3 regions of the Peribacillus sp. YIM B13477 genome follow, and region 3 is predicted to be linked to each of the others. Evidence: riboswitches for the same ligand, from Rfam matches in the RefSeq annotation. Region 3 holds a riboswitch; each other region holds the start of a gene.
The links. A riboswitch is a leader RNA that binds a small molecule or an ion and turns the genes downstream of it on or off. The one in region 3 is predicted to bind preQ1.
Positions count from the first base shown of each region.

Region 1: linked by a shared signal. The riboswitch ahead of ACFX4H_RS20800 (QueT transporter family protein) and the one ahead of ACFX4H_RS11785 (VUT family protein) in region 3 are both predicted to bind preQ1.
Region 2: linked by a shared signal. The riboswitch ahead of queF (preQ(1) synthase) and the one ahead of ACFX4H_RS11785 (VUT family protein) in region 3 are both predicted to bind preQ1.

Region 1 is NZ_JBHZPD010000008.1:52,079-55,360, reverse strand. It holds gene ACFX4H_RS20815 (DUF3892 domain-containing protein) at 1-197, shown strand, start outside; gene ACFX4H_RS20810 (CBS domain-containing protein) at 281-1,093, opposite strand; gene ACFX4H_RS20805 (YbaK/EbsC family protein) at 1,194-1,718, opposite strand; PreQ1 riboswitch class I at 1,890-1,934, shown strand; gene ACFX4H_RS20800 (QueT transporter family protein) at 1,941-2,426, shown strand; gene ACFX4H_RS20795 (TVP38/TMEM64 family protein) at 2,550-3,206, shown strand.
Region 2 is NZ_JBHZPD010000008.1:130,987-134,268, forward strand. It holds gene ACFX4H_RS21190 (EamA family transporter) at 29-886, opposite strand; PreQ1 riboswitch class I at 1,017-1,062, shown strand; gene queF (preQ(1) synthase) at 1,167-1,667, shown strand; gene ACFX4H_RS21200 (aspartate kinase) at 1,870-3,216, shown strand.
Region 3 is NZ_JBHZPD010000003.1:21,454-24,735, reverse strand. It holds gene ACFX4H_RS11795 (SRPBCC family protein) at 54-494, opposite strand; gene ACFX4H_RS11790 (SRPBCC domain-containing protein) at 524-1,009, opposite strand; PreQ1 riboswitch class I at 1,248-1,290, shown strand; gene ACFX4H_RS11785 (VUT family protein) at 1,341-1,883, shown strand; gene ACFX4H_RS11780 (hypothetical protein) at 1,905-2,051, shown strand; gene ACFX4H_RS11775 (PadR family transcriptional regulator) at 2,252-2,572, opposite strand; gene ACFX4H_RS11770 (alpha/beta hydrolase) at 2,882-3,282, shown strand, end outside.

The sequences.
Region 1 (3,282 bases), on a different contig from region 3:
GGAAAAATGAAGAGGACAATATTATCGCCATCAAGACGGACTCCGGCCGTGAACTCGACTACCCCACAGCCCTTGCGGAAGCCAAAGCTGGCAACCTGGCCAACGTTGACGTCTTTCATAAATATGGTCGTGACATATTACGGAGTGAGCCCGATGGAATAAAAGAAAATAACCTGGATCAACTGCCGGAGTTTTGAGTTATTCGGGGAGACTGCCTGATACGGGCAGTTTTTTTCTATCTGATGCGCAAAAAAAAAGAACCAGCATGATTAGCCGGATCTCATTTTTCATAAGGATAGGATTCAGAGATTTCGAGCAGTCGGCCGCAGGACTCGACAACCTCGATGATTTCCATCCATGACATGTCCAGACCCAGTTCATTAGCATGGGAAATCTTATCCCGTAATTTTCGGATGGCATTCGCATCCTTCTTCCCTTTACTTTTGGAAGGGATTTGGAAGAAGTGCCTCAATTCTTTATCTTTATGTATAATATCGAATTTATCACTGATTTGCAGGCACTCTATTATATTGATATCCTCATTTTTATCGATTCTCCTTTTATATAGTTCGGTTGCCTTCTCTAAACGGTCTTCGCTGATCATTGGATACCAGCTGCCATCGCCGAATCTATCCAGGATGATATCGCTCATCCTCATCTCCAATAAGGTAATATATCCGAATATCAACATTCTGATCGGAGGCTTTTGGAGGTCAGCATGGGTAATCAACATTTTAATTGAATTATTCTCTAATACGAACACCCTTGTCTTATTCTTAAAAATATGGAGAAGCTGGATCAAAGGGGTTGAATTCGAAACCATTTCCCTTGGTGAGAAGTTTCTCATATATTCAGAAATACTTCCCTCACCTAGTTCTTGCCTTTCTATATATCCGATGATTTCCCCTTGATCTTGGACTGCCAATATATCAAAATTCTTTTTTTTCATTGCTTTCTGGATATCCAGCGCCAGATCATTTTTATGGCAAAACTCAAGCTCCTGGGCAATGCTCTTAACCGTTATATTTTCTTCATAAAGAGTTTTAAGACTCAGATAGCTGCCATTGCTTTTTCTTTCGCTTCCATTTAACATCTTTCAACCTCCGATCAGGAACACTTTCTGCCCGTTTTCAATAATAGAAATGAATGCGGCCCCCCGCAAATAAAGTTCACTTTAGTGGACTCCATCCCATTCAACAAATGCCATCAACTGCATTTCCAGCCTCCGTTTCCACATTCCCCTTTTCTTCCCACCCCTTACAAACATCCACCCAATCCTTGGCACCTGAATATTCAAATAATTCAGCGAGTTTAAGTTCTATTGCAGAGTTTGAACTGCCGCAAGCCGGAAACAATGACTCGAAGCGCTTCATCGATACATCAAGAAAAACAGCTAAATCGTTTGCCAGGCCAAACGGGCAAACGCCTCCGATTGCATGGCCGGTCTGTGCAAGCACTTCATCAGGTGAAAGCATTCGTGCCTTGAAACCGAACGTCTGACGAAATTTCTTATTATCCACTTTCGCGTCCCCTGCGGCAACGACCAAAATCGCGTGTTCACCTTCCCCTTTAAAGGAAAGGGTCTTGGCAATCCGCGCTGGGATAACACCGATGGTTTCCGCTGCTTCAATTACCGTGGCACTAGATGTTTCGAACTCCTTTACGTCGCCTTCCCGATTCCATTGTTTAAAATGGCTTTTGACACTTTCGATCGACATATTAATATTCACTCCTTTTTATGTACATATTGAAATAATATCATCCTTCATTGCAATAATTCAAAATCCAATTGTGCTGCTTCATCTGATTGGAAACCTATAATTAAAACCATTCTTTACAAATTGACGAAACAAGCTTACATGGGCTACTATTAATCATCGGGTAAACGCCTGCACGTGGTTCGTAACCATCCCACGATAAAAAACTAGGGAGAGAGTAAAATGAATGTTCGTACACTCGTGATAAACGGGTTATTGGCTGCCTTGTATGTGGCGGTCTCATTGGTGTTTAAACCAATAGCTTTTGAGATGTTCCAATTCCGTGTACCGGAAATGTTGAATCATCTGATTGTATTCAATAAAAAGTATATCTACGGTATCGTTGGAGGAGTCTTCATATCGAATCTGCTCTTTTCGCCGATGGTGCCATATGATTTGATTTTTGGGGTGGGCCAATCCCTGCTCGCCTTATTGCTTGTCATTTATGTTTCTCGTTTCATAAAAGGCATTAAAGGACGTATGGTCGCTACGATTATCTTTTTCACGTTCACAATGTTTTTAATTGCAATTGAACTGAACCTTGCCTTTGGCTTGCCATTCTGGCTAAGCTGGATGACTACAGCTGTCGGTGAGTTCGTTGTCCTTTTGATTGGAGCGCCAATCATTTATGGAATGAACAAAAGAATTCAGTTTGAAAAGTGGCTTTAAAAGGAATCTTCGCGCCGTTAAGCCACTATAATGGAAAAGAGCTGTCTGCATGATGCGGCAGCTCTTTTTTTTCACCATTGAACTCGAAAATGATAAACTATTAGTAAGAATGGTGGTGGCCCTTTGAAAAAAGTCCTGACCCTAATCGGTCTACTTGTAATCGCAATTTTTATATACTCTAATGCAGAACTGTTCACTTTGGTTTGGAAAAGTGATTTGGATTCTGTTATTGGCATATTGAAGGAAAATCTCTTGCTTACATTTATTGTGACATTCGTATTGATGTTTGTACAAAATTCTTTTACAATCATCCCCTTAATTTTGCTCCTGACCATCAATGTCACGATATTCGGATTCATATATGGCTATCTATGGAGTTGGTTTACAAGTGTTGTTGCCTCAGGATTCATTTTTTATGCAGCAAGAAACTGGTTTCAGGAGCTTCTTTTAAAGAAGATTGGTGAAAAGTGGCAAGAATCTGTAGTGGAGCATGGCTTCATGTACGTGTTTACAGGCAGGATTTTCCCGCTTATCCCCACAAGCTTAATTAACTTGGCAGCCGGAGTCAGCACCGTCACTTTCAAAGACTATTTATTGGCGACGGCACTTGGCAACCTTATATACTTTTTCTTCCTATCACTGATTCCTTATGGACTGCTATCTGTCGAAATGAACCAATATACGCTAGCTGCTCTTGCACTCCTTTTCTTACTATTCTTCATGGTCTATAAGCGTGCAAAAAAGAAGAAGAAACTAACCTTCTTCAGAAAAAACAGGTGACCACATTGGCCCCTGTTTTTTTATTTAGAGATTCTGCATATATTTTTTTCCGATAGTTTGTTAAAATGTGTATGTA
Region 2 (3,282 bases), on a different contig from region 3:
GCCAGGTTGTTTTTAAAACGAACTATATTCATATTTTAGTTAAAATAATACCGATTAATGCTGCGAGGACACCAGCAATTTGATAGTTTTTTAGTTTTTCCTTGAATATATAACATCCAGCGAATACGACAACCAAACAGTTCAGGCTGACGACAGGGAAAATGATGCTTGCGATGCCAGTGTTCAACGCAAAGAAATAACATCCATAGCCTATCATGCTTAAAAAGCCTACTAAGGAACCGATTTTGACTTCCTTTAGCTTGATTTTTTCTTTTTTAAAGGCTAGAGCCGAAAGAAGATAAAGCATTCCGCCTCCATACATTGATACAAGGATATCAAGGGAGTTTAATTGAAGACGTGTTGATGTCGTCATAAGAATGCCGAGCACACCAAAAGATAAGATGGAGAGTAATGTGTGCATCATCCATGGGACATATTGATGATTACCTTTTGCATTAGGTGTATATTGGATGACTAATGTAGCGATAAACATGCAGGCGATTCCACTCCACTGCAAGGAAGAAATATGTTCGTGAAAAATTAAAGCTGCACAGAGAATGGGGAATATGGCATTCGCTGCGATTAATGGAGATGTCAAGCTTGCCGGACCTTTTTCAAAGGCGCTTGCCATCTGGATGTTACCATTGGCGTTCAGTACACCAATTGCTGCACCAAGCATGATGGACAGCCAGTTCAGCTGCAAACCATCCATTAATACTCCATAAACAATGGACAAAATAAAAGCTGAAAAATAAAAGAAAAATTGGATATGTATCTTGGAATACCCTTTTCCGCTGCTCCATTTAAAAATGCTGTTATTGATTCCGAAACATAAACTCGTGATGAGTGCCGCAAAAATCCACATTGACTTAATCTCTTCCTTCATGTAGGATAAACTTCTTCTACATTTTAAGCTGAATCCCGTTAGGAATCAAACCAAATTTAAAATGTATGATTGACAGATTAGATATTTTTTTCTATATTTACTATGACAATTTTAAAATATTTCCCGATAAACGGGAGAGGTTCATAGCATCACCCTCTTAAAAAAACTATGGCTTTGATATTTTTTGCGAATCAACCATATCTTTGAGGAGATATGGTTTTTGTTATATAGAGGCCCATTTTATGAATCTCCCTGAAATGTGGGATTAGGAGGACTTTTCATGTCTGGAAGAAAAGAAGAAGAATTAAAAAAAGATATCACACTGCTTGGGAATCAAGGAACAAAATATACATTCGACTATGCTCCTGAAATCCTTGAGTCATTCGACAACAAGCATCCGAACCGGGACTATTTCGTCAAATTCAATTGCCCGGAATTCACTAGTTTATGTCCAATCACGGGCCAGCCGGACTTTGCTACCATTTACATCAGCTATATTCCCAGTGTGAAAATGGTGGAAAGTAAGTCTTTGAAACTCTACTTATTCAGCTTCCGCAATCATGGTGATTTCCATGAAGATTGCATGAACATCATCATGATTGATTTAATCGAATTGATGGACCCTAAATATATTGAAGTCTGGGGCAAGTTTACACCTAGGGGCGGAATTTCCATCGACCCTTACACGAATTATGGGAAACCTGGTACGAAGTATGAGGAAATGGCGAATTACCGCTTGATGAATCATGACTTATACCCGGAAACCGTGGATAATCGCTAAAGAATAGGAGGGACAATGGGCATATGCCCGTTGTCTTTTTTTAGTTTATAGCTAATTTCGATCAGTGGTTCTGTCATTTGTCCTTTTTAAAAGTACAAATGTCCTCCTATAATGGAATTTTCACTTGATTGTTTCGAGAAAAAGCGTAATAATAGGGAGAGTTAATTTTGACAGAATATTTACGAAAATAGGGGATGTCGAGATGAAAGTTGCAAAGTTTGGTGGAAGTTCACTTGCGTCAGGTGATCAGTTGAGGAAGGTATTCGAAATTGTTGTTTCTGATCCAGAGAGGAAGATTGTGGTCGTTTCCGCTCCAGGAAAACGCAATTCCGATGACATAAAGGTGACGGATTTATTGATTGAAGCTGCGGAACAGCAGCTGCGCGGGGATAACGGAGAGCATTTGATAGAAGATGTTGTATCCCGCTATGCGAGCATTGCTGAAGAATTGGATATATCCGAGAGTGTCATCACAGGGATTCATGAAAATTTAATGGCGCTGCTGCATGCAGATCAAACTAACCCAAAGCGCTATCTGGATGCCTTGAAGGCAGGTGGCGAGGATAATAATGCGAAGCTGGTCGCAGGTTATTTCCAAAGCCTTGGAGTGGAGGCACAGTATATCAATCCGAAGAAGGCAGGCTTGATCGTAGCGGATGAAGGTGGATTTACCAGGGTGCTGCCAGAGTCTTATGATCGGTTATATGCTCTGCGTGATGAGCCGGGAATCGTTGTATTCCCAGGATTCTTCGGATATACGTTAGATGGTGATGTGTTAACCTTCTCAAGAAGCGGTTCCGATATTACGGGTTCGATTCTTGCTAATGGGGTCAAAGCTGATTTGTATGAGAACTTTACGGACGTGGATGCCGTTTATGCTGTGAATCCAAATGTGGTTTCCAATCCTAAGGGAATCCGGGAACTAACCTATCGTGAGATGCGTGAGCTTTCTTATGCAGGTTTCTCGGTATTTCATGATGAGGCGCTGATTCCTGCATTCCGGGCGGGAATACCTGTCCATATCCAGAATACGAACAATCCGGCGGCGCAGGGGACCCGCATTGTGAATACACGGGATAATACGAACGGGCCTGTTATTGGGATTGCAAGTGATAAAGGATTTTGCAGTATTTACATTAGCAAATATTTGATGAACCGGGAAGTTGGTTTTGGCCGGAAACTGCTGCACATCCTCGAGGATTATGGAGTTTCATATGAGCATATTCCATCAGGCATCGATGATGTGACGCTTATTCTAAGGCAGGACCAGATGAAAGGGGATGCCGAAAAGAAAATCATTTCCCGAATCAAGAAAGAGCTTCATGCCGATGAAGTGAATGTGGAACATGATCTTGCCTTGATCATGGTTGTAGGGGAAGGAATGCGCCATAATGTCGGTACAACGGCAAGAGCGTCAAAAGCCTTGGCCGAAGCAAAGGTGAATATTGAGATGATCAATCAAGGCTCTTCGGAGGTAAGCATGATGTTCGGTGTGAAAGGGCACAACGAAGAGACGGCAATTCAGGCATTATATCACGAGTTCTTTTGAGTATGAGCGTTTAGGGACCTCCTTTTAGAAGGAGGTTTTTTTGATTGATCTTTTAATCAATATACA
Region 3 (3,282 bases):
CACCAGTGTTGCAAAGCATAACCCCCCAGTTTATTGAGGGTTTATGCAATTTATTAAAAAACTAATGATGCTCTCAAAGTAGTAACGCCATTTTCTAAATAACCCTTTAAACAGGTTAATGTATATACCCAACCTTCTTTTTGTCCGATCATTTTGTTTATTATTTCAGGGTCGTCTTCACTCAATCCTGATTCGTTCACTTCAATGATCGTACTCGTTTTATCCAACTCTTTTAGTGTAATGGCAACAATCGTTTCTTGATCATTTCCGCCCCATGCAAACACGATCTTCCTATTTTCCTCTACTTCCAATACATGAATGACCACTTCTGCATCGTATTCATTGTATCTCAATGTAGGTGTCCGGCCTTTTTCCCATCTTTCCGAACTCGATGAGAACCAGAAATTCCCGATTTTTTCAGGATTCACTATGGCTTCAAACACTTCATTCGTTGGCTTGGCGATCTTGAATTTCGTGATTATTTGAGTATCCATTACTAACTCAACTCTCTTTCGATTTGTTTTTATTGTTTTCCATTATCCCAGTCTACTGATATGGGCGGCAGGGTCCGTCCAGTTTCAAGCAAGCTCTTCAGGTTACTTAAAAGGGCTGGCCATCCATTATTCAAGCCTTCAAAGGTATTGTCATCATATATGAAATCCGTCTCCAATAGCTCCTCGAGCCTAAGAATTAACTTCACAGTCGAATCGTCCATCTTCTGTAATTCAAAAGTGACCCGTGTAGGCTGCTCGCGAGGTGTTTCGTCTCCTGCCATGATCCATGTAAACGAGAGCAGGTGCAACGGCTCGCATTTAAGTACATGCCCATGATCGGTAATCCGCCCATCATCCAGCAAATATTTAACGGCGGACCCTTCTTGCCAGTCAGACTTTACTTGTAATCCGAAGTGGTATTTCTCCGTGACTTCACCACTCGTCAAGGCTTCCCAAAGTTTCTCTGGTGTGGTTGCGATATAAATAGGATAGACAAACGTAGTTTTTTTCATCATTCTTTTTCTCCTCGCCAAATAAGGTACATGACTCTATCTTTGATTTTCGGCTTTTATATACAGCCGGTCAAGCAGTTTTAAGCGACAGAAATCGGCAAAGGGGGAAACAGGGCCATTGAAATAAATGGCTAAATCAATCGGTATCAGCGAATACATACTAAAATCGACGGTATGGAAACTTCTTGATTTCCAACCGCTTTCAAGCTACGATGAATAAGGAAAATGATAATCCGCCCGGGCGGAAGAGGTTCTAGCTACCCTCTCAAAAAAACTAAGGAGAACAGGGCTCTTTCTTAGGGTGCTGTTTTTTCTGTATAAGGAGAATTAAGAAATGTTAAGAATTTTATTGTATTTAGTATCCATCATCACGGCGAATGTGGTTACAGCAGCTTTTGCGCCATTACATTTTGGCATGTTCATCATCCCGATGGGGACATTGCTCATCGGGGGAACCTTCATCTTCCGAGATCTGGTCCAGAATAAATTCGGCCGCGCGAAGACCTATATATGCATCGTCACTGCACTTATTTTATCTGCATGTGTATCATTTTTATTAGGAGATACGTTACTGATTGTGTTTGCTTCCACATTATCCTTCGTGGTCGCAGAAACAGCGGATACGGAAATTTATACCCGTTTAAAGCTCCCGATGAGTTGGAGGGTGTTTTACAGTGGGATCGTTGGAGGATTTTTCGATTCGGTGATATTTGTCGTGATTGGCCTAAGTCCTCTGGTTGCCGATATATTGCCATGGGAAGCAGTACCCGCTGCGGTCATCGGCCAAATCATCGTTAAAACGATCATTCAGTCCATTGGTGCCATATTGTTGGGACGAATCAACGTAGAACTGGAGAAACGTGTAGTCTCCAGTTAAATGCTAGGAGGGATGCACTCGATGGATGGAACCAAAAAAGAAGAAGAAAAATGCTATTGCCTCGAAGCCTTTCGTGAAAAATATGGCCCGCATGTACAAGGGGAATGCATGAAGCTCTCCTGCACCAATTATCGCAAGCATAAAGGAATAGACAAAAAAAGGACCTGATTTGGTCCTTTTTTTGCGTGATTGAAGTGACTCACGAGTAAACAGTGCGAATTCACGAGTAAAAGTGGGAAACTCACGAGTAAAAGTGCGAAACTCACGAGTAAACGTGCGAAATCACGAGTGCTGCATGAATTAGCGAGTAAAACAGCAAAAAAAGCTTCTGGGCCGTTTCATTAAGTACAGATTGCTTTTTATTTGGTTTAGAATTGCTCTGAGCTTTTTCGAACTAATTTTTCCAGGAAGAAAAAGCATTCGCGTTTCCGCTCAAGTTCGGTTTGTCCATTTTCGGTGACATGATAATATTTCCTGCGGCCTGATTCGGACTCTTTCCAATGTCCATTTATGAATTCTTTTTTTTCTAATCGTTTAAGGGCAGGGTAGAGGGTGCCTTCACTTATTTCATAGTTGCCCTTGCTCATTTGCTTCAGGATTTTCGTTATTTCATAGCCGTAAAGCTTTTTTTGCGATAGAAGTGAAAGCAAAAGGAGGTCAATGCTTCCCTTCATTAATTCTTTATCCATATAAAATCTCCTCCTTTTCATTTTAAAGTGTAATACGTTGTACATCGTATCACAAGGTGCATTTTACTTTTCTTAAAAAAAATGGTTAAATGACGATTGCTAAATAAATTTAATCATAGTAAAATGTGCTTCGGAACGGATGAGTTGTGAAGAGTGTGGTAAGGATACTATATATATGATTTAATTGTTTTAATGAAAATACGGAATAGGATAGAAGAATCACTACTCAAGGGGTATTAATTGATTTTTTTTCGAAAATCATTTAGATTCTATTTATCAACAAGAGCAAAGAAAGAAGGTCCTAGATAGATGAAAGTGAAAGCACCTGAGTCATTCACATATATAGGTGGAAAGAGAGCAGTTCTTCTGCTTCACGGGTTTACCGGAAGTACAGGAGATATGAAGAAATTAGGGAAGTACTTAAATGATCTCGACTATACTTGCCACGGACCTCTTTATAGTGGGCACGGAGTATCAGCCGAGGAACTTGCTAAAACTGGTCCAAAGGAATGGTGGGGAGATGTAGTTAATGGCTATAATTTCCTAAAAGAAGAAGGCTATGAGGAAATTGCAGTTGTAGGAATTTCTTTAGGGGGAGTGTTCTCATTAAAAGTGGGAATTGAATTGCCTGTAAAAGGGGTAGTTTCAATGTGCGCTCCGACGCAAGGAAAAAGTATCGATCGACAAAAGAACCGCTTGCTCAATTATGC